4 regions of the Kocuria sp. LUK genome follow, and region 1 is predicted to be linked to each of the others. Evidence: riboswitches for the same ligand, from Rfam matches in the RefSeq annotation. Region 1 holds a riboswitch; each other region holds the start of a gene.
What was found. Region 1 has a riboswitch for S-adenosylmethionine ahead of LQU92_RS09435 (MFS transporter). Riboswitches for the same ligand answer to the same signal wherever they lie in the genome.
Positions count from the first base shown of each region.

Region 2: linked by a shared signal. The riboswitch ahead of LQU92_RS01285 (PLP-dependent transferase) and the one ahead of LQU92_RS09435 (MFS transporter) in region 1 are both predicted to bind S-adenosylmethionine.
Region 3: linked by a shared signal. The riboswitch ahead of LQU92_RS14025 (O-acetylhomoserine aminocarboxypropyltransferase/cysteine synthase family protein) and the one ahead of LQU92_RS09435 (MFS transporter) in region 1 are both predicted to bind S-adenosylmethionine.
Region 4: linked by a shared signal. The riboswitch ahead of LQU92_RS07515 (MetQ/NlpA family ABC transporter substrate-binding protein) and the one ahead of LQU92_RS09435 (MFS transporter) in region 1 are both predicted to bind S-adenosylmethionine.

Region 1 is NZ_JAJMZI010000004.1:321,328-326,118, forward strand. Features, by position in the region: gene LQU92_RS09430 (LLM class flavin-dependent oxidoreductase) at 1-652, opposite strand, end outside; gene LQU92_RS09435 (MFS transporter) at 639-2,111, opposite strand; SAM riboswitch class IV at 2,145-2,260, opposite strand; gene LQU92_RS09440 (stealth family protein) at 2,498-3,913, opposite strand; gene LQU92_RS15325 (DNA-formamidopyrimidine glycosylase family protein) at 4,159-4,791, opposite strand, start outside.
Region 2 is NZ_JAJMZI010000001.1:281,834-286,624, reverse strand. Features, by position in the region: gene LQU92_RS01300 (ferritin) at 1-512, shown strand, start outside; gene LQU92_RS01295 (dihydrofolate reductase family protein) at 671-1,237, opposite strand; gene LQU92_RS01290 (hypothetical protein) at 1,462-1,704, opposite strand; SAM riboswitch class I at 2,341-2,453, shown strand; gene LQU92_RS01285 (PLP-dependent transferase) at 2,459-2,896, shown strand; gene LQU92_RS01280 (DUF1852 domain-containing protein) at 2,994-4,004, shown strand; gene LQU92_RS01275 (methionine synthase) at 4,001-4,791, shown strand, end outside.
Region 3 is NZ_JAJMZI010000008.1:42,713-47,503, reverse strand. Features, by position in the region: gene LQU92_RS14035 (tellurite resistance/C4-dicarboxylate transporter family protein) at 1-75, shown strand, start outside; gene LQU92_RS14030 (cystathionine gamma-synthase) at 109-1,314, opposite strand; gene LQU92_RS14025 (O-acetylhomoserine aminocarboxypropyltransferase/cysteine synthase family protein) at 1,311-2,645, opposite strand; SAM riboswitch class IV at 2,660-2,792, opposite strand; gene LQU92_RS14020 (Lrp/AsnC family transcriptional regulator) at 2,908-3,360, opposite strand; gene pdhA (pyruvate dehydrogenase (acetyl-transferring) E1 component subunit alpha) at 3,613-4,791, shown strand, end outside.
Region 4 is NZ_JAJMZI010000003.1:431,048-435,838, forward strand. Features, by position in the region: gene dxr (1-deoxy-D-xylulose-5-phosphate reductoisomerase) at 1-846, shown strand, start outside; SAM riboswitch class IV at 903-1,019, shown strand; gene LQU92_RS07515 (MetQ/NlpA family ABC transporter substrate-binding protein) at 1,119-2,012, shown strand; gene LQU92_RS07520 (methionine ABC transporter ATP-binding protein) at 2,009-3,088, shown strand; gene LQU92_RS07525 (methionine ABC transporter permease) at 3,148-3,747, shown strand; gene LQU92_RS07530 (RIP metalloprotease) at 3,943-4,791, shown strand, end outside.

The DNA.
Region 1 (4,791 bases):
CGAGGGCGGGGCCCGGGACGCTGAAGCGCTCGCCCTCGTGGCCGATGCCCCGCACCCGGGAGGGGTCCACGTAGACGCCGGCGGCGGGGTCGGCGACCACGGCGTCGTCGTCGAAGGAGGACTCCCACAGCCGGTAGACCACGTCGAGGTACTCCTCGGCCCGGTCGTAGCGCTCGTCGTGGGGCACCTGGCGGTCCTGGCCGAGGTTGCGGGCGGCGGAGTCCTGGTAGGAGGTGACGATGTTCCACGCCACCCGCCCGCCGGTGAGGTGGTCCAGGGTGCTCAGCCGCCGGGCGAGGGCGTACGGGTGCTCGTAGCTGACCGAGGCGGTCACGCCGAAGCCGATCCGCTCGGTGACGGCCGCGAGGGCCGGCACGAGCAGGAGGGGGTCGAGCATCGGGAACTGCACCCCGCCGCGGGCCGCGGCGTCCCCGCTGCCGCCGTGGACGTCGTACTGGCCCAGGACGTCGGCGAAGAAGATCCCGTGGAACCCGCCGTCCTCGAGCGTGCGCGCGAGCCGGGTCCAGTGCGCGAGGGAGGTGTAGTCCCGGGAGCGGTCCTCGGGGTGGCGCCACAGCCCGGGGGACTGGTGCACGGGCACGGCCATCTCGAAGGCGTTCAGGAGCAGGGGGCGGGGCTCAGACGAGGGCATCGGCGGCCTCCTCGGGTCGTCCGGGACCGCCGGCGGCCCCGGGGGCGGTGCGGCCGGCGGGGGTCCCGGCCGCGGGGGCGTCGGGGGCGGGGCCCGACCCCGACGCGGACCCCGGCCCGGACCCCGGCGCGGACGCCGGATCCGTCACCGGGTCGGCCGCGGCCAGGGCCGCGACCACGCTCAGCGCGGCGAGCACGCCCACGTAGGCGCAGATCAGCCACGGGCTGCCGCCGCCGAGGGCCAGCAGGGCCGCGGCGATGAACGGGGTCATCCCGCCGGAGACGATCGTGCCGACCTGGTAGCCGAGGGACACCCCGCTGTAGCGCAGGTGCACCGGGAACTGCTCGGCGAACCACGCCGCCTGCGGGCCGTAGATCGAGTCGTGCAGCCAGTTCATGACCACCAGGTACACCAGGGGCAGCAGCACGAGCGGGCCGAGGTCCAGGAACAGGAAGTAGGGCCAGATCAGCACGGCGGTCGCCGCGGCGGAGACCACCGCGAGCCGGCGCCGGCCCCAGCGGTCCGAGAGCCAGCCCCAGAACGGTCCCGAGGCCAGGCCCACGGCCGAGGCGACGAGGATCGCGATCAGCCCCGCGGAGGAGTCCCCGCGCCGGTCGGCGAGGTAGGTGAGGGTGTAGACGGTCAGCACGGAGTACATGGCGGGCTGGACGGTGCGCAGCCCGATGGTCACGAGCACCCCGCGGCGGCCCTCGCGCAGCACCTGGCGCACGGGCGAGGTGGCGACCTCGTCGCGGGCGCGCAGCTCGCGGAACTCCTCGGCGTCGTCCACCCCGAGGCGGATGAGCAGCCCGATCGCCACGAGCAGGGCGCTGGCGAGGAAGGGCAGGCGCCAGCCGAAGGCCTGGAACTGCTCGTCCGTCAGCAGCAGCTGCACCAGGGCGAACGCGCCGGTGGCCAGCAGCATCCCGGCGGCCGAGCCGATCTGGGTGAAGCTGCCGAACAGGCCCCGGCGGGACGCGGGGGCGTGCTCGACGGACAGCAGGGCGGATCCGCCCCACTCGGCCCCGGCGGAGAGCCCCTGCAGCAGGCGCAGGGCCACGAGGGCGGCCACGGCGAACCAGCCGGCGGTCGCGAACGTGGGCAGGGCGCCGATCAGGGTCGAGGCCACCCCCATGGTCAGCAGCGAGGCCACCAGCAGCGCCTTGCGCCCGATCCGGTCGCCCAGGTGGCCGGCGACGATCCCGCCGAGGGGCCGGACGAAGAACGCGATGGCGAAGGTCGCGAACGAGGCCAGCAGCGAGCCCAGCTCCGAGTCGGAGGGGAAGAACTGCTTGTTGAACACCAGCGCGGCGGCGGTGCCGTAGAGGTAGAAGTCGTACCACTCGATGGTGGTGCCGACGAAGGCGGAGGACAGCACCCGCTTCTTGCGCAGCAGCGACCGGCCCACCGAGGTGGAGCCGTGGGGCGGGGGCGGCGCGACGGGGCGCGGCACGGTCATGGGATCTCCCTGGGGGCGGGCGGCTCGCACGAGACGCCGTACTTACCCGCGCGGTGGTGACACGGGCCGAATCCTCACCTGGGGCACCCCGCTACAGCGTCGAGGGTTGCCGTCCGGCCAGCCAGGGCTTCGCACCGGAGCTCATGATTCTCGGGGACGACGCTAGGGGCCGGGTCCGCCCTGCGCCCAGCCGTGCGACGACGTGTCACGGCCCGGCCCGTCATGACGTCACACTTGCGTCCGGAGCCCGTGCCGGTCCACGACAGGGGGCCCGCCCGGTCCTGCCCGCGGGGCAACGGCGCCCGGGCACGGGGAAGGGCACCGGCCCGGGGCGAGGAGGCGGGTCCTCGTCCCGGGCCGGTGCCCTGCCGCGGCGGGGAGCCGGGCTACTTCTCCCAGGGCGCGGGCACGGGGAAGTAGCGCTCCAGGAACTCGCGCATCCGCTCGGCGCGCTCGGCGGCGGGGACCTCCGGGAAGCTGCCGTCGTTGAGGCAGAACATGTCGAGCCCGCGCTTGGCCAGCAGCCGCTCCATCCGCTGCAGGCCGGCCTCGGTCGTGGTGTCCACGTAGGCGGTGCGGGCGGTGTCCTGGGTCACGGCCCGCCCGGCCAGCAGCGCGTAGTAGTGGTAGAGCGAGTTCGTCACGGAGATGTTGCCCGCGGCGCGGAACCGGCTGGCGGCCGTGCGCCGGAACTCCTCCGGGAACTCCTCCTCGAGCTCGGTGACCACGCTGCGGCGCAGCGGCGCGGCGCAGTGCTCGAGGTGGCGGGTGGTGATCCGCCCGAAGCGCTCCCACAGCAGCTTCCGGTTGACCCGGGCCGCGTTCTCGAACCCGGAGCGCTCGGGGTGGCCCTCGCCCAGGCCGATGCGGGTGGAGGCCTCCACGAACTTCGTGACCCCACCGGGGGAGAAGAACAGGGACGGGCCGATCTGGCGGCCGAAGAACATGTCGTCGTTGGAGTACAGGAAGTGCTCGGCGAGCCCCTCGATGCGGTGCAGCTGCGCCTCCACCGCCTGCGAGTTGTAGATCGGCAGCACGGAGGTGTCCTCGAAGAACTCCTCGCTGCGCACGATCCGCACCCGCGGGTGCTCGGCCAGCCAGGCCGGGGGCGCCGAGTCGGTGGCGATCCAGACGGTCCGCACCCAGGGGGCGAACATGTGCACCGAGCGCAGCGCGTACTTCAGCTCGTCGACCTGCCGGAAGCGGGCCTCGTGGTCGTCGCCCTCGCCCACGACCGCGTCCTCCATGTAGGAGGCCCGCACCCGCCGGTACTCGGGGTCGGAGCCGTCGACCCACGAGAAGACCATGTCGATCTCGAAGTCGATGTCGCTCGCGTGGTCGGCGAACATGTTCTCGATCGTGGCCCACTGCAGCCCGAAGCGCTCCACGGTCCCGCGCACGGCCTCGGCGCGGGAGACGCTGCGGCGGGTCAGGGAGTTCTCCACGGGCAGGCGGATCTCGTCCCGGCCGAACTCCCACAGCTCGATCTGCACGCCGGTCGCGGCCCCGTAGTAGAGGCGGGAGCGCTTGGCGTAGTGCGGCCGGTAGAGGCGGAAGACCCGGGCGTTGCGGCGGTGGGAGAGCTCCCCGTCGGCGAGCAGCTCGGAGGTCTTCTTCTTGGTGTCCATGGGCTTGACGTAGTACGGCTCGCCCTCCGCGGCGGCGACCAGCGCCTCCCGCAGGCGGGTGCGCTCGCGCAGGTCGACGGCGACCACGGGCCGCTCGTCGTTGCCGCGCACGAGCAGGTGGTCGATCCCGGCGGCGTCGAGCACGCCGCGCAGGAACAGCAGGTTCTCGACCATGACCTCGTACGGGGTCCGGTCGGTGATCCGCAGGGCGAAGCGGCCCTTGTAGCGCACGACGTCCTCGCGCTGCTCCAGCGCGGCCGCGGACGCGCGCGAGGCGCTGCGGAACTCGTCGCCGTCCGTCCCGTCCTCGGGGGCCGGGAAGTAGGCGGTGTCGAGCACAGTGGTGTCGATGGTGGTCTCCTCGTGGTCGGTGCCGCGGCTGCGGCGCTCCCAGGATAAGACCTCGCCCGCCCCGGCGGTCAGGCCCGGGGCTGGCAGCGCTCGCAGAACCACACGGCCCGGTCGCGGGGCGGGCCGGGGCCGGGGCGGCCGGGCTCGAGCTCGGCGTCGTCGATGCGGGCCTCCGTGATCCTCGCCCCGCAGCGGCGGCAGGGCTGCCGGCCCCGGCCGTAGACCCAGAACTGCTCCCCGCGCCGGGCCGGGCCGCCCACGGTGGAGCGCTGGGAGCGGTCGCGGTTGACGTGCAGCAGCCGGTGCGAGAGGTCCACGAGCGCCCCGAGGTCCGGGACGTCGGCGACCGCGGTGAAGGGGTGGACCCGGCCGAGGAAGAGCACCTCGTTGCGGTAGACGTTGCCGATCCCGGCGAGGTTGCGCTGGTCCATCAGCGCCGCCCCGATCCGCCGCCCCGGCACCGCGGCCAGCCGGCCGAGCGCCGCGGCCCGGTCCCAGTCGGGGCCCAGCAGGTCCGGGCCGAGGTGGCCCACGACCTCGTCCTCCCCGGCGGTGGCGACGAGGTCGAGCATCCCGAGGTCGAAGCCGACCGCCTGGGCCCGGGCCGTCTCCAGGACCGCCCGGGCCTGGTGGCCGGGACGCCGCCACCGCGCCCCGCGCGGGTAGACGTGCCACATGCCCTCCATGAGCAGGTGCGAGTG
Region 2 (4,791 bases), on a different contig from region 1:
CCCGGCAGGTGGGCCACGAGTTCGCCGCCTCCCACCAGTACGTTGCGGTGGCGGTGTGGTTCGACAGTCAGGATCTGCCGCAGCTGGCGAGGCACTTCTACCGGCAGTCGCTGGAGGAGCGCAATCACGCGATGATGATCGTCCAGTACATCCTGGACCGGGACCTGCCCCTGTCCATTCCTGGGGTCGGGGAGGTGCGCAACGACTTCACCGATGTTCGTGAGCCCCTCGCCCTGGCACTGTCCCAGGAGCAGGAGGTCACCGAGCAGATCAAGGCCCTGTTCGCAGCCGCCCGGGCCGAAGGTGACGCGCTGGGGGAGCAGTTCATGCTCTGGTTCCTCAAGGAGCAGGTCGAGGAGGTCGCCTCGATGACCACCCTGGTGAACGTGGCCGCCCGTGCGGAGAACCTTTTCGACCTCGAGAACTTCGTGGCTCGCGAGCACATCGGTGACGGTGGCCACCACGGCGGCCGCGACTCGGGGATGCCGGAGGTTGCCGGGGGAGCCGTCTGACCCTGCGGGAAGGTGGTGCGGTGGCCGGAAGGCTGGGGGCGGATCGAGCCGACCCTTCGGCGCCCTGCTCCACACAGAACGGTCAGGGGGCATCAGTCCAGCTCCCATGGCACGCGGTCGTGCGGCAGCCCTGATGCACGCGATGGCCGCCACTGGTGTCAGGCGGTGTGCCGTACCGCGTGGCGCACACAGATCACGCCGTTGTCGAAGCGGCGGTGGTCCAGCAGTTCGAGGTCGAGCCGCAGGCCCCGGGGCAGCGCCGGTCTGCCGCCGCCCACGGTCACGGGGCACAGCAGCAGCACGCATTCGTCGACCAGTCCGTGCCGGAACGCCTCGGCGGCGAGGGTGGCGCCGCCGATGCTCAGGTCGATGCTGGAGGTCTCCTTGAGCTGTCGTACCGCCTCGGGCTGGAACTGCCGCTCGATGCTCGTCCGCGCCGTCGACGTTTCGTCGAGGGTGGAGGAGTAGACGATCTTGTCGGTGTCACGCCAGATCCGCGCGTACTCGCGCACGACGGCCGGTTCGGTGTCCAGCCACTCGTCGCTCTCCCAGACGCGCATCGTCTCGTACATGCGGCGGCCGTAGAGGGAGGTGCCGATGTGCCGCTCGTGCTCGTTCCAGAAGGCATGCACTTGTTCGTCGGGCACGGACCAGTCGAAGGAGCCGGTCTCGTCCTCCAGGTAGCCGTCGAGTGAGGTGTTGGCTGCGTAGATCAGCTTGCCCATGGGTGTCTCCGGTCGGACGGGGACCTCAGGTTGCGCCGTCTGGTGGGCACCGTCAAGAGCGCCCACGGTGAACGGGTCGCTCTTCCGAACGCCGCGGATGCATGACCATCGGCGATTCCTCGCCCCAGCACAACGATCTACGGTCACCGGGTCCGGCAAATCGGAAAGCCGGCAGCACCGGGAACATCTCGCGGTCGCGCTCTTGCCGGCTGATGCCGCCGGCTTCACCACCCCACGGTCGTGTTCGGCCGATGGCGGGTGAACTCCTCCAGGGCGATCTCGTCCCACCGCACTTCATCAGTCAGGTGCGGTTCCGGATCAGCCAGGTAGTGGGCCAGAACGCAGCGCTGGGCGTGTTCCTCCGCGCGGCCGGCATCCCACAGGGCGCGCAGCCGCGGGGTCCCCTCGCCCGGATCCGCACCGAGCACGGTGGTCGAGGCGGCGGTGATGTCGTTCCGGTCGGTCATGGTTCGACCCCAGGACCAGGCCCGGGACGGCGGCTTGTACGGATCGGACGACATCCCGGCGCGGAGCTGGGCGCCTGGCCGGCCACGGCGTGGAAGTCACGGACCACGTGCGGCTGGTCGCTGCAGTGCGCCGCGGCGGCGAGTCCGGCGAGGCTCCTGCCCGAGGCGGGGCGCCACGAGGCGGCAGCCCGGTGCAGACGCAGGATGCGTCGTACCAGCACTGCAGCTGAGCGGGCCGGTGCGGACGAGCTCGGTCACACGCCGCAGGTTGCCACGGTTGAGGAGCGCGGCCGGGGAGAGCCCTCCTGCGGTGCCGGCGGACGAATCCGATGGCTCCGTGCACAGCTCCCGGGGTCCGGTTGACGCCGTTCACCACGCCGTCGATGACGCCACCCCCGGCCGGGCGTCGTCTTCGCCGCGCACGACGCCGTCGACGTCGCCCTGGTCCTCCGCCGGAACATCACCGAGCCCACGATGAGGGCCGGGCGGCCGGCCGTCACAACCTGTCACAAACACGGCCCGACATCGGCCGAGCGCGACCGCCCGGCCCGAAGATTTCGCGACGTGTGGTTTTGTGACAGCCGCCCCACCGTCCGTTGGACTGCAGAGCCGTCCATCGAGTGGGATGAGCGGACCACACCATCCAGAGCGGCCGAGAGATCTGGCTCGACGACGCCGCAGCAACCAGCCAGCCGACCCCGGGACACCGGGACCGGCGGGCACGGTGCTACCGCCAGGACCGATGGAGGATCGCATGACTCACCACGCCACCCAACAGGTCCACGCCGGCCACGAGCCCGAGGCCCCCTGCCGGCCGGTGGCCGTGCCCATCCACCAGACGGCGTCCTACCGATTTCCCGATCACGCCACGGCCGCCTCGATGTTCCGGCTGGAGACCCCCGGGTTCACCCACAGCCGCACGGGCAACCCCACGGTTGCCGTGTTCGAGCACCGGCTGGCGGCCCCGGAGGGCGGCACCGGGGCCATCGGCGCCGCCACGGGACAAACCGCGCGAACGGTCGCCGAGCACCTGGCCCGGCACCCCACCGTCGGGCGCGTCCACCACCCGGCGATCCCCGCGCGCCCCGGAGCAGTCAGCACCGCGTCACCGCCGCGGCCGGAGGAACCGGCGTCCCGGAGGCCCGGACCGACGTCGTCCGGGCAGCGCCGGGGGTGCCAGGAGCATGACTGAGGCGGCCTTCGGGAGGGCAGTGCACGAGCAGCAGGCAGAGACGTTCGGGACGAGTGCGGACCCGGAAGGCAGGCCCCCGGTCCACAGTGAGGAATCGATGCAGCAGACCACCAGGACGAACGACTTCACGTTCGATATCAGCACGACCCGCTTCGACGAGGACTACTGCCCGTCGTCCAGTTCCCGGGGTACGACGAACTTCGCGAACCTGGCCCGCGGCGAGAACCGTCGCCAGAACCTCCGCAACACCCTGACCATGATCAACAATCGCTTCAACGACCTGGCCCACTGGGACAATCCCAGCCGGGATCGCTATGCCGTGGAGATCGAGATCGTCTCCGTGGACGTGCACGTCGCCGACGCCGCGGTGTTCCCCCTGATCGAGGTCCTCGACGTGCAGATCCTCGACACGCTGTCCGGTGTGCGCATCGACGGGATCGTGGGGAACAACTTCTCGTCCTACCTCCGGGACTACGACTTCAGCGTGGTGCTGCCGGAACACCACGCGAAGGTGTCCCGGTCCAGCATCCCCGATGACTTCGGCGCCTTGCACGGGAAGCTCTTCACGCACTTCCTGGACTCCGCTGCCTACCGCGAGCGGTTCGCCCAGCCGCCCGTGATCTGCATCAGCGTCTCGAGCACCAAGACGTATCGTCGGCTCGAGAACCACCATCCGATCCTCGGGGTCGAGTACCGGCAGGACGAATCCTCCTTGACCGATCGATACTTCGAGAAGATGGGACTGCGGGTCCGCTACTTCATGCCCCGCGGCGCGGTGGCACCCCTGGCGTTCTATTTCCGGGGCGATCTCCTCAATGACTACTCCAGCCTGGCACTCATCGGTCTCATCAGCACGATGGAAACGTTCCAGAAGATCTATCGCCCGGAGATCTACAACGCCAATGCGGCGGCCGGCCGCATCTACCGGCCGAGCCTGGGAAGTCGGGACCACTCGGTGACGCAGATCGGCTACGACCGCGAGGAGCGCAGTCAGCTGGCCCTCATGCAGGGGAAGTTCGCGGAGGAGCACTTCGTGAAGCCGCACCGGACCCTCCTGGAGCAGTGGGCCGCGGCCCACTCCGGACGAGAGAAGGAGACGCACCGATGAACACCCTGTTGCCCACCACCGTCGTCGGCAGCCTGCCCAAGCCCTCCTGGCTCGCGGAAAGCGAGACGCTGTGGTCCCCCTGGAAGCTGGACGGCGAGGAACTGCGCGAGGGCAAGCGGGATGCGCTGAGCCTGGCCGTGGACGAGCAGCGCCGGGCGGGCATCGACATCATCAGCGACGGCGAACAGACCCGTCAGCACTTCGTCACCACGTTCATCGAACACCTCAGCGGCGTCGACTTCGAACACCGGAGGACCGTGCGGATCCGTGACCGCTACGACGCGAGCGTCCCGACGGTCGTCGGCGCGGTGGGCCGTGAGCGGTCGGTCTTCCTCGACGACGCGAGGGCCCTCCGTGCGCGGACCAGCCAGCCCATCAAGTGGACGCTCCCCGGTCCCATGACCATGATCGACACCCTCTACGACGAGCACTACAGGAGTCGCGAAGAGCTCGCCTGGGAGTTCGCGAAGATCCTCAACCAGGAGGCCAAGGAGCTGGAGGCGGCGGGCGTCGACATCATCCAGTTCGACGAGCCTGCCTTCAACGTGTTCTTCGACGACCTCAAGGAGTGGGGCGTGGCCGCACTGGAGCGAGCGGCCGAGGGACTGCGCAGCACGACGGCCGTGCACATCTGCTACGGCTACGGCATCAAGGCCAATACCGAGTGGAAGGCGACGCTCGGGTCGGAGTGGCGCCAGTACGAGATGTCGTTCCCGCTGCTCCAGCAGTCGACGATCGACATGGTCTCCCTGGAATGCCACAACTCCCGCGTCCCGGTCGAGCTCAT
Region 3 (4,791 bases), on a different contig from region 1:
GTGCTGGGCCGGCAGGACCCCGCCCCCGTGTGGCCGGAGCCGGACCCCGCGGCCCGGCCGGACGGCACCGCCTGACCCGGCCGGCCGGCACCGCCCGGCCCGGCCGGGTCAGGCGGTGAGCGCCCGCTCGAGGTCCTCGAGCTGGTCCTCGACGTCCTCGATCCCCACGGACAGCCGCACCAGGTCCACCGGGACCGCCAGCGCGGTGCCCCTGACCGTGGCGTGGGTCATCTCGGAGGGGTAGCAGATCAGGGACTCGACCCCGCCCAGGCTCACGGACAGCGCGTACAGCCGCGTGCCCTCCGCCACGGCGCGGGCCGCCGCCTCGCCCGCGGCCAGGCGGAAGGAGACGATGCCGCCGAACCCGCGCATCTGCGCGGCCGCGAGGTCGTGGCCCGGGTGCTCGGGCAGCCCCGGGTAGAGGACCTGGGCGACCTCGGGCCGGCCGAGCAGCCACTCGGCGATCCGCTGCGCGTTCTGCTGGTGTCGCTCCATCCGCAGGCTCAGGGTCTTCAGCCCTCGGGCCGCCAGCCAGCTGTCCTGGGGGCCGGCCACGGCCCCGGCCGCGAACTGCTGGAAGCCGACCGCCTCGGCCAGCGGGGCGCCGCGCCACTGCGCCGCGCCGACGACGACGGCGCCGCCGAGGACGTCGGAGTGCCCGCCCACGTACTTGGTGGTGGAGTGCACCACGGCGTCCGCGCCGAGCAGCAGCGGGTTCTGCAGGTACGGGGAGGCGAAGGTGTTGTCCACCACCAGCAGCGCCCCGGCCGCGTGGGCCAGCTCCGCCCACGCGGCGACGTCGGCGATGCCGAGCAGCGGGTTGGACGGGGTCTCGAGCCACAGCACCCTGGTGGTGCCCGGGCGGACGGCGGCGCGCACGGCGTCGGGGTCGGTGCCGTCCACGGGGGTGGAGTCGATCTGCCACGGGGCGAGCACCCTGGTGATCAGCCGGTTCGTGCCGCCGTAGCCGTCGGCGCCGAGCACCACGTGGTCGCCGGGGCGCAGGACGGCGCGCAGCAGGGCGTCCTCCGCGGCGATCCCCGACGCGAAGGCGAACGCCCGTTCACCGTGCTCGAGGGCCGCGAGCTGGGTCTCGAAGGCGCTGCGCGTGGGGTTGGAGCCGCGGCTGTACTCGTGCCCTCCGCGCAGCACGTTGATCCCGTCCTGGACGAACGTGGAGGTCTGGTGGACCGGCGGGATCACGGCGCCGGTGAGCGGGTCGGGGGCCTGCCCGGCGTGGACGGCGGTGGTCGTGAACCCCGGGGCGCGGGCGCCGGTGGGCACGGGGCCCGCCGCGGAGGTGGTGGCGGTCATCGCAGGGCTTCCTTCCGGGGCGTGCGGTCGAGGACGGCGTCGAGGGCCTGGCGCAGGTCGGCCACGAGGTCCTCGGGGGCCTCGAGGCCGACCGAGAGCCGCACCGTGGTCGCGGCGATCCCGCCGGCCCGGCGCTGCTCGGGGGTGAGCCGGCAGTGGGTCATCGCGGCCGGGTGGGCCACGAGGCTGCGGGTGTCGCCGATGTTGGCGACCAGCTTGAACAGCCGCAGGGAGTCGACGAACGGCCCCACCGCGTCGTCGGGGGCGGCGAGGTCGAAGGAGAAGACGGAGCCGGTGCCGCGCGGGAAGTCCCGGGCGGCGATCCCCGCGCCGGGGTCCCCGGGCAGGCCGGGGTGGTGGACGCGGGCGACGGCGGGGTGCCCGGCGAGGAACTCGGCCACGGTCAGCGCGGAGGCGGTGTGGCGGGCCACGCGCAGCTCGAGCGTCTCGGTGCCCTGCAGGATCTGGGCGGCGTTGAACGGGGAGAGGGTCGTGCCGAGGTCGTGGACGTACTTGGCGCGCACCAGGTGCAGGTAGGGGCTGGCCCCGGCGCACCGGTCGACCAGGCTGCGCCCGCCCCAGCGGGGCCGGGGCTCGGTGAACTGGGGCCACCGGCCGGGGCGTGCGCTCCAGTCGAAGGTCCCGCCGTCCACGACGACCCCGGCGAGGGCGTTGCCGTGCCCGCCCAGGAACTTGGTCGCCGAGTGCACCACGACGTCCGCGCCGTGCTCGAGCGGGCGGTACAGCGCCGGGGAGGCCAGGGTGTTGTCCACGACGACCGGCACCCCGGCCGCGCGGGCGACGCCGGCGATGCCGGGCAGGTCGGGGAGGGTGGCCAGCGGGTTGCCGATGGACTCCAGCAGGAACGCCCGGGTGTCCGGGCGCACGGCCGCCGCCCACGCCCCGGGGACGGCCGGGTCCACGAAGTCGACCTCGATGCCGCAGTCCGCGAAGGAGTCGGTGAGCAGGTCCACGGTCCCGCCGTAGAGCTTCTCCGAGGCCACGAGGTGCTTGCCTCCGCCCTGGCCCAGCAGGGCCAGCAGGGCCACGGCCACGGCCGCCTGGCCGGAGCCGGTGGCCACGGCCCCGGTCCCGCCCTCGAGGTCGGCCACGCGCTGCTCGAGCACCGCGACCGTGGGGTTGCCGGTGCGGGTGTAGGTGAAGCCCGGCCGGGTCTGGGCGAACATCTCCCGCGCGGTGGCGTGGTCGGGGAACTCGTAGGCCGCGGACTGGTAGATCGGCACCGTGAGGGTGCGCGGGCCCGGGTCGGTCCCGGCGCCGGCGTGGATCTGCCGGGTCGAGAGGTCGTGGTGGGTCACAGGGACGGACATCGCGGTGCTCCTCGCGCTCGCTCTTGCCCGCACCGGTCACCGGCGGAGCCACCGCCGGGGTGCGGGCCGCTTCCTCATCCGAACCACCCGATGAGCATGGGGTTGGTGCGCGGCCCAGTCGGAGCTTGGCAGCCGCGTCTCGTGAAGCGGGCACCAACCTACCGGCCCGGCCCCCCGGGACCCGGAGCGACCGCAACATGACGGAGGTGACGCCGTGTGACGTCGTCCCGTCGCCCGCAGGACGCACCGCGGGAGGACGGGCTCAGGCGCGGGTGTCGATGTCCTCGAAGATCAGGAACGTCTGGGTGTCCACGACCCCGGGCAGCTGCTGGACGTGCTCGAAGATCACCTGGCGCAGGTGGACGGTGTCCACGGCCCGCACCAGCAGCATGACGTCGAAGTTCCCGCCCACCAGGGCGATGTGGTGGACCGCCGGGATCTCCTGCAGCTGCGCGCACAGCTCCCGCCAGGTGTTCTGCTCGAGCTTGAGCGTCACGTAGGCCGAGGCCTGCAGCCCCGCCCGCACCGGGTCGATGACGGTGCTGTAGCGCAGGATCACGCCCTCCTCCCGCAGCCGGTTGATCCGGGCGTAGGCGTGGGCGCGGGAGACGTGGACGGCGGCGGCGATCGCGGTCACCGACTGGCGGGAGTCGCGGGAGAGCTCGGCGAGGATCTTGCGGTCGGTCTCGTCCAGGGGCACGGGGGTCGAGGGCACGGCGGGGCCTCCTTCGGGGCGGGGCGGCGGGGCGGCCGCCGGGGCCGCGGCGGCGGCCCCGGACGAATCCTTGTGGTCCATGCCACAGTAGAACATTTCGTCCATCCGGAATACCGCCTGTACGCCGATCTTCTGCAATATCCCGACCGCGTGGATACGAAGCGGAGCTTCTCCGCATACTTGGCGGACGGAACACGTCACGCCCACCCGCCTCCCGCGCCACGGCGCCCGGGACCGACCGAGGGGGAACCCATGAGCCAGACCGTCGAGAACGCCGAGCCGCTCGGCGGGGCCGAGGACCCGATCCTGCGCGCCTCCCGGAGCTTCGGCATCACCCCGGAGCAGTACATGCTCCCCGCCCGGGGCGAGATCCGCCTGGTGGACCCCTCCGGCCGCCTGCGGCCCCCGGAGGAGCAGGGCACCGAGCCGGGCCACGAGTACCCGCTGCCGCCCGAGGACGTGCTCCTCGACGCCTACGAGAAGCTCGTGGTGGGGCGCCGGGTCAACGACCAGAACTCCGCCCTCGTGCGCCAGGGCCGGATGGCGGTCTACCCCTCCAGCCACGGCCAGGAGGCCTGCCAGGTCGCGGCCGCGCTGTGCCTCGAGGAGCGCGACTGGCTCTTCCCGACCTACCGGGACACCGTCGCCGTGATGACCAAGGGCGTGGATCCCATGGAGGTCATGGCGATCTTCCGGGGCGAGTGGCACGGCGGCTACGACCCGCACGAGCACCGCGTGAGCATCCAGTCCACACCGCTGACCACCCAGCTGCTGCACGCGGTCGGGGTCGCCCACGCCGCGAAGCTGCGGGGCGAGGACACCGTGGTCCTGGCCATGTGCGGCGACGGCGCCACGAGCGAGGGCGACTTCCACGAGGCGCTGAACTTCGCGGCCGTGTTCAAGCTGCCGGTCGTGTTCTTCGTGCAGAACAACGGCTACGCGATCTCCGTGCCGCTGTCCCAGCAGTCGGCCGCCCCGACGCTCGCGCACAAGGCGGTGGGGTACGGGATGGCCGGCGAGCGCGTGGACGGCAACGACCTCGTGGCCGTGCTAGCGACCCTGGGCCGTGCCGTGGACCTCGCCCGCTCGGAGTCCGAGCCGCTGCTCGTGGAGGCCCACACCTACCGCATGCAGGCCCACACCAACGCCGACGACGCGACGCGCTACCGGGACGACGCCGAGGTCCAGGAGTGGATCGCCAAGGACCCGGTGACCCGGATGCGCGCCTACCTGCGCGGGGAGGGGCTGCTCGACGACGCCGGGGAGCAGCGCATCGCCGCCCGCGCCGAGGACGTCGCCGCGGCCCTGCGCGAGGGCATGAACGCCGAGCCGCGGATCGACCCGCTGGAGCTGTTCCGGCACGTCTACGCGGAGCAGACCCCGCAGCTCGCCGAGCAGGAGCGCTTCCTGGCGGACGAGCTCGCCCGAGAG
Region 4 (4,791 bases), on a different contig from region 1:
CTGGCCCCCACGCTGGCGGCCCTGCGGGCCGGGCACCGGCTCGCCCTCGCCAACAAGGAGTCCCTCGTGGCCGGCGGGGCGCTCGTGCGGGAGGCGGCCGCGGCCACCGGCGACCCGGACGCGATCGTGCCCGTGGACTCCGAGCACTCCGCCCTCGCCCAGGCCCTGCGCGGGGGCACCGCCGCGGAGGTCGACCGGCTCGTGCTCACCGCCTCCGGCGGGCCGTTCCGCGGCCGCACCCGCGCCGAGCTCGAGGCCGTGACCCCGGAGGAGGCGCTGCGCCACCCCACCTGGGACATGGGCCCGATGGTCACCACGAACTCCGCGACCATGGTCAACAAGGCCCTCGAGGTGCTCGAGGCCCACCTGCTCTTCGACGTCCCGCTCGAGCGCATCGACGTGGTGGTCCACCCCCAGTCGGTCGTGCACTCGATGGTCCAGTTCGTCGACGGCTCCACCCTCGCCCAGGCCTCCCCGCCCGACATGCGCCTGCCCATCGCCCTGGGCCTCGCCTGGCCGCACCGCGTGCCGGGGGCGGCCCGGCCCTGCGACTGGACCCGCGCGGCCACCTGGACCTTCGAGCCGCTGGACGCCACGGCGTTCCCCGCCGTCGAGCTCATCAAGGCCGCGGGGGAGCGCGGGGGCACCTTCCCGGCCGTGTTCAACGCGGCCAACGAGGAGGCCGTCCACGCCTTCCACGCCCGGCGCATCGGCTTCCCCGGGATCGTCGACACCGTGCGCGCCGTGCTCGAGGACCACGACGAGGACGGGCCGCTCACGCTCGAGGCCGTGCTCGCCGCCGAGGAGCGGGCCCGCCGGCTCGCCCGCGCGCTCCTCTCCCGCTGAGGGCCGCACCGGTCCCGGCGACGGGGACCGGACCCGCCGTGCTAGTCTGTCGGCCGGATGACGAGTCCCAGCACCGAGCCCTGGCTTGCTGGGCGGCAACCCTCTCCCGTAGTGGGGTGCCCCAGGTGAACCATCCGGCCACGGCCGACGACGGCCGGCGGCAAGTACGGCTCGACGCCCGCCGCGCTCCGCACCGCGCGCCGATCGACCGTGGCCGCCGGACCCCGGCCCTGCTGACCTCCGCACATCACGGATCCACGGAAAGGCACCCCATGCGATCGCAGCGCCTCCCCCTCCTCGCCCTGGCCACGACCCTCGGCCTCACCCTCACCGCCTGCGGCGGCTCCGCCGAGGAGTCCTCCGGCGAGGGCGCCCTCGCCGACGGCAAGGTCACCATCGGGGTGGTCGGCACCGACCCCACCCACGACGCCCTCAAGCAGCTCGCCGAGGAGCAGGGGATCACCGTCGAGTACGTCGACTTCTCCGACTACAACCAGCCCAACCCGGCCACCGAGTCCGGCGACGTGGACATGACCTGGTTCCAGCACATCCCCTTCCTCGCCGACTACAACAACTCGGCGGGCGGGTCCATCACCCCGGTCGGCTCGACCTCCATCTACCCCCTGGGCCTGTACTCGAACCAGTACGACTCCGTGGAGCAGTTCCGGGAGGGCGACGAGATCGCCGTCCCCAACGACGCCGTGAACCTCTCCCGGGCGCTGATCGTGCTCGAGTCCGCCGGGCTGATCGAGCTCACGAGCGACACCCTCATCCCCACGGAGCTCGACGTCGACACCGAGGCCTCGAAGGTGCGCGTCACCCCGGTCTCCGCCGAGCAGACGGTGCTCTCCCTCGACTCGGTCGCCGGCTCCGTGATCAACAACGACTTCCTCTCCCGGGCCGACATCGACCCGAAGTCCGCCCTGGCCCAGGACGACCCCGAGGCGGAGGGCTCCCGCGCCTACGTCAACCTGTTCACCACGACCGAGGAGCTCGCCGACGACGAGACCCTGAAGCAGGTGGCCGGCCTCTACCACGAGCAGCCCGTGATCGACGCGGAGATGACGGAGACCAAGGGCACCGCCGTGCCGCTGCAGCTGGAGCAGGAGGAGCTGCGCGAGCTCACCGAGCGCTACCAGCAGGAGCTGAAGGACCAGCAGAAGTGAGCGCGGCCGAGCCCGGCCGGCCGGGCCCGCCCGGGCGCCCCGGTGAGGTGCTCGTGTCCTTCCGCGAGGTCTCCAAGGTCTTCCGCACCGGCAGCGGGCGCGCCGCCCGCGAGGTGCGCGCCGTCGACGACGTCACCCTCGACGTCCACCGCGGGGAGATCTTCGGGGTGATCGGCTACTCCGGCGCCGGCAAGTCCACCCTCGTGCGGCTGATCAACGGCCTCGAGCCCGTCACCAGCGGCTCCCTGACCGTGGCCGGCGTCGAGGTCGCCGGGCGCACCGAGACCGAGCTCGCCCCGGTGCGCCGGGACATCGGGATGATCTTCCAGCAGTTCAACCTCTTCACCTCCCGCACCGTGGCCGGCAACGTCGAGTACCCGCTCAAGCGCGCCGGCTGGGACAAGGAGCGGCGCCGGGAGCGGGTCGCGGAGCTGCTGGAGTTCGTGGGCCTGGCCTCGCGCGCCGGCAACTACCCCGAGCAGCTCTCCGGCGGGCAGAAGCAGCGCGTCGGCATCGCCCGCGCACTGGCCACGAGCCCCGAGCTGCTGCTCGCCGACGAGTCGACCTCGGCCCTGGACCCGGAGACCACCCAGGAGGTCCTCCAGCTGCTCCAGCGGGTCAACCGCGAGCTCGGCATCACGATCGTGATCATCACCCACGAGATGGACGTGGTGCGCACGATCGCCGACCGCGTGGCCGTGATGCAGGACGGCCGGGTCGTGGAGCACGGCCCCACCGTCGACATCTTCGCCCGCCCGCGCACCGAGACGGCCCGGCGCTTCGTGTCCTCGGTGATGCACACCGTCCCGGACGAGCGCGACCTCGAGCGGCTGCGCCGGGCCCACCGGGGCCGGCTCGTGATCGTCGACGTCGGCGACGGCATCGACATCGGCGGCCCGCTCTCCGACGGCGCCGCCCACGGGGTGCGCTTCACCATCGCCTACGGGGGGATCAGCGTGCTGCAGGAGCAGTCCTTCGGCTCGCTGACCCTCGAGCTGACCGGCCCGGACCCGGCCGTGCAGGACGTGGTCGAGCAGCTGGGCCGGGTCACCGAGGTGCGGGAGGTGGCGGCGTGACCAACGACTGGTCCCTGCTCGGGCCCCAGCTGCTGAGCGCGCTGGGGGAGACCCTCTACATGGTCGCCGCGACCCTGCTGCTGGCGGGGGTGCTCGGCCTGGTCGTCGGCGTCGGGCTCTACGTCACCCGCCGCGGCAACATCCTGGAGAACCGGGCGGTGCACTCGGCGATCAACGTCGTCGTGAACTTCGTGCGGCCCATCCCGTTCATCATCCTGCTCGCGGCCCTCGGGCCCCTCACGCAGAACGTCGTGGGCACCCGGCTGGGGCCGAACGCGGCGATCTTCGCGATGACCATCGGGGCGATGTTCGCCGTGGCGCGCATCGTGGAGCAGAACCTGATGAGCGTGGACCCCGGCGTCGTCGAGGCCGCCCGCTCCATGGGCGTGTCCCGGTGGCGGATCATCACCACCGTGATCCTGCCCGAGGCGCTGGGCCCGTTGGTGCTCGGCTACACGTTCCTCGTCATCGGCATCACCGACATGTCCGCCATGGCCGGTGCGATCGGCGCCGGCGGCCTGGGCGACTTCGCGCTGCGGCTGGGCTACCAGCGGTTCAACGACGAGGTCACGTGGGCGGCGGTCGCCGTGATCGTGGTGCTGGTCCAGCTGGTCCAGTTCGCCGGCAACCACCTGGCCCGGCGCATCCTGCGCCGCTGAGCGCACCGGGCGCACCGACGGCCGGCCCCACCCGCGCAGGGAGGGGCCGGCCGTCGTCGTCCCCGGCTCCCGGGCCGCTCCCGGCCCCGGTCCGGGCGCCGCCCGGGCCGATGGTGCACACTGGTTCCCGCCGTGCCTCGCACGGCACCGCCCCGGCGCCCGCCGCGGGCGCCCGACGACCCCGGAGGTCCCCGGATGGGCACGGCCCTGTTCCTGGTGGGCGTGGTGCTGGCCGCCGTGGCCATCGCCGCCTCGATCGCGCTGCACGAGCTCGGCCACCTGGTGCCCGCCAAGCTGTTCGGGGTGCGCGTGACCCAGTACATGGTCGGCTTCGGGCGCACCCTCGTGTCCGTCCGGCGCGGGGAGACCGAGTACGGGCTCAAGGCCGTCCCGCTGGGCGGCTACGTGGCGATGGCCGGGATGTACCCGCCGGCCGCGGACGGCGCCCCCGCCGTCGCCTCCCGCACCGGCTTCCTGCAGCAGCTCGCGGCGCAGGCCCGCACCGCGGACGAGGAGCGCACCGGCCCCGCGGGGGACGGCCGCGAGTTCCACCGCCTGCCCGTGTGGCAGCGGGTCGTGATCATGCTGGGCGGGCCCGTGATGAACCTGCTGCTGGGCACCCTGTGCCTGACCGTGCTGCTCACCGGCTTCGGCACCCCCACCCCGACCACCACGGTCGCGTGGGTCGCCGAGTGCGTGGTGCCCGCCGAGCAGCAGGCCGCCGGGCGCACCGAGTGCGGCCCCGGGGACCCGCCGGCCCCCGCCAACGCCGCCGGGCTGCGCCCGGGCGACGTCGTGACCGCCGTCGACGGCGCGCCGGTGGGCTCGTGGACCGAGCTCACCGAGCGGATCCGGGACCGGGCGGGGAGCCCGACCACCCTGGTCCTCGAGCGCGGGGACCGCACCGTCACGGCCGAGCTCACCCCCGTGGCCACCTCCCGGCCGGTCCTGGACGCCACCGGCGCCGCGGTGACCGGGCAGGACGGGCAGCCGCGCTACGAGGACGCCGGGTTCATCGGCATCAGCCCCACCAGCGAGCCCGTC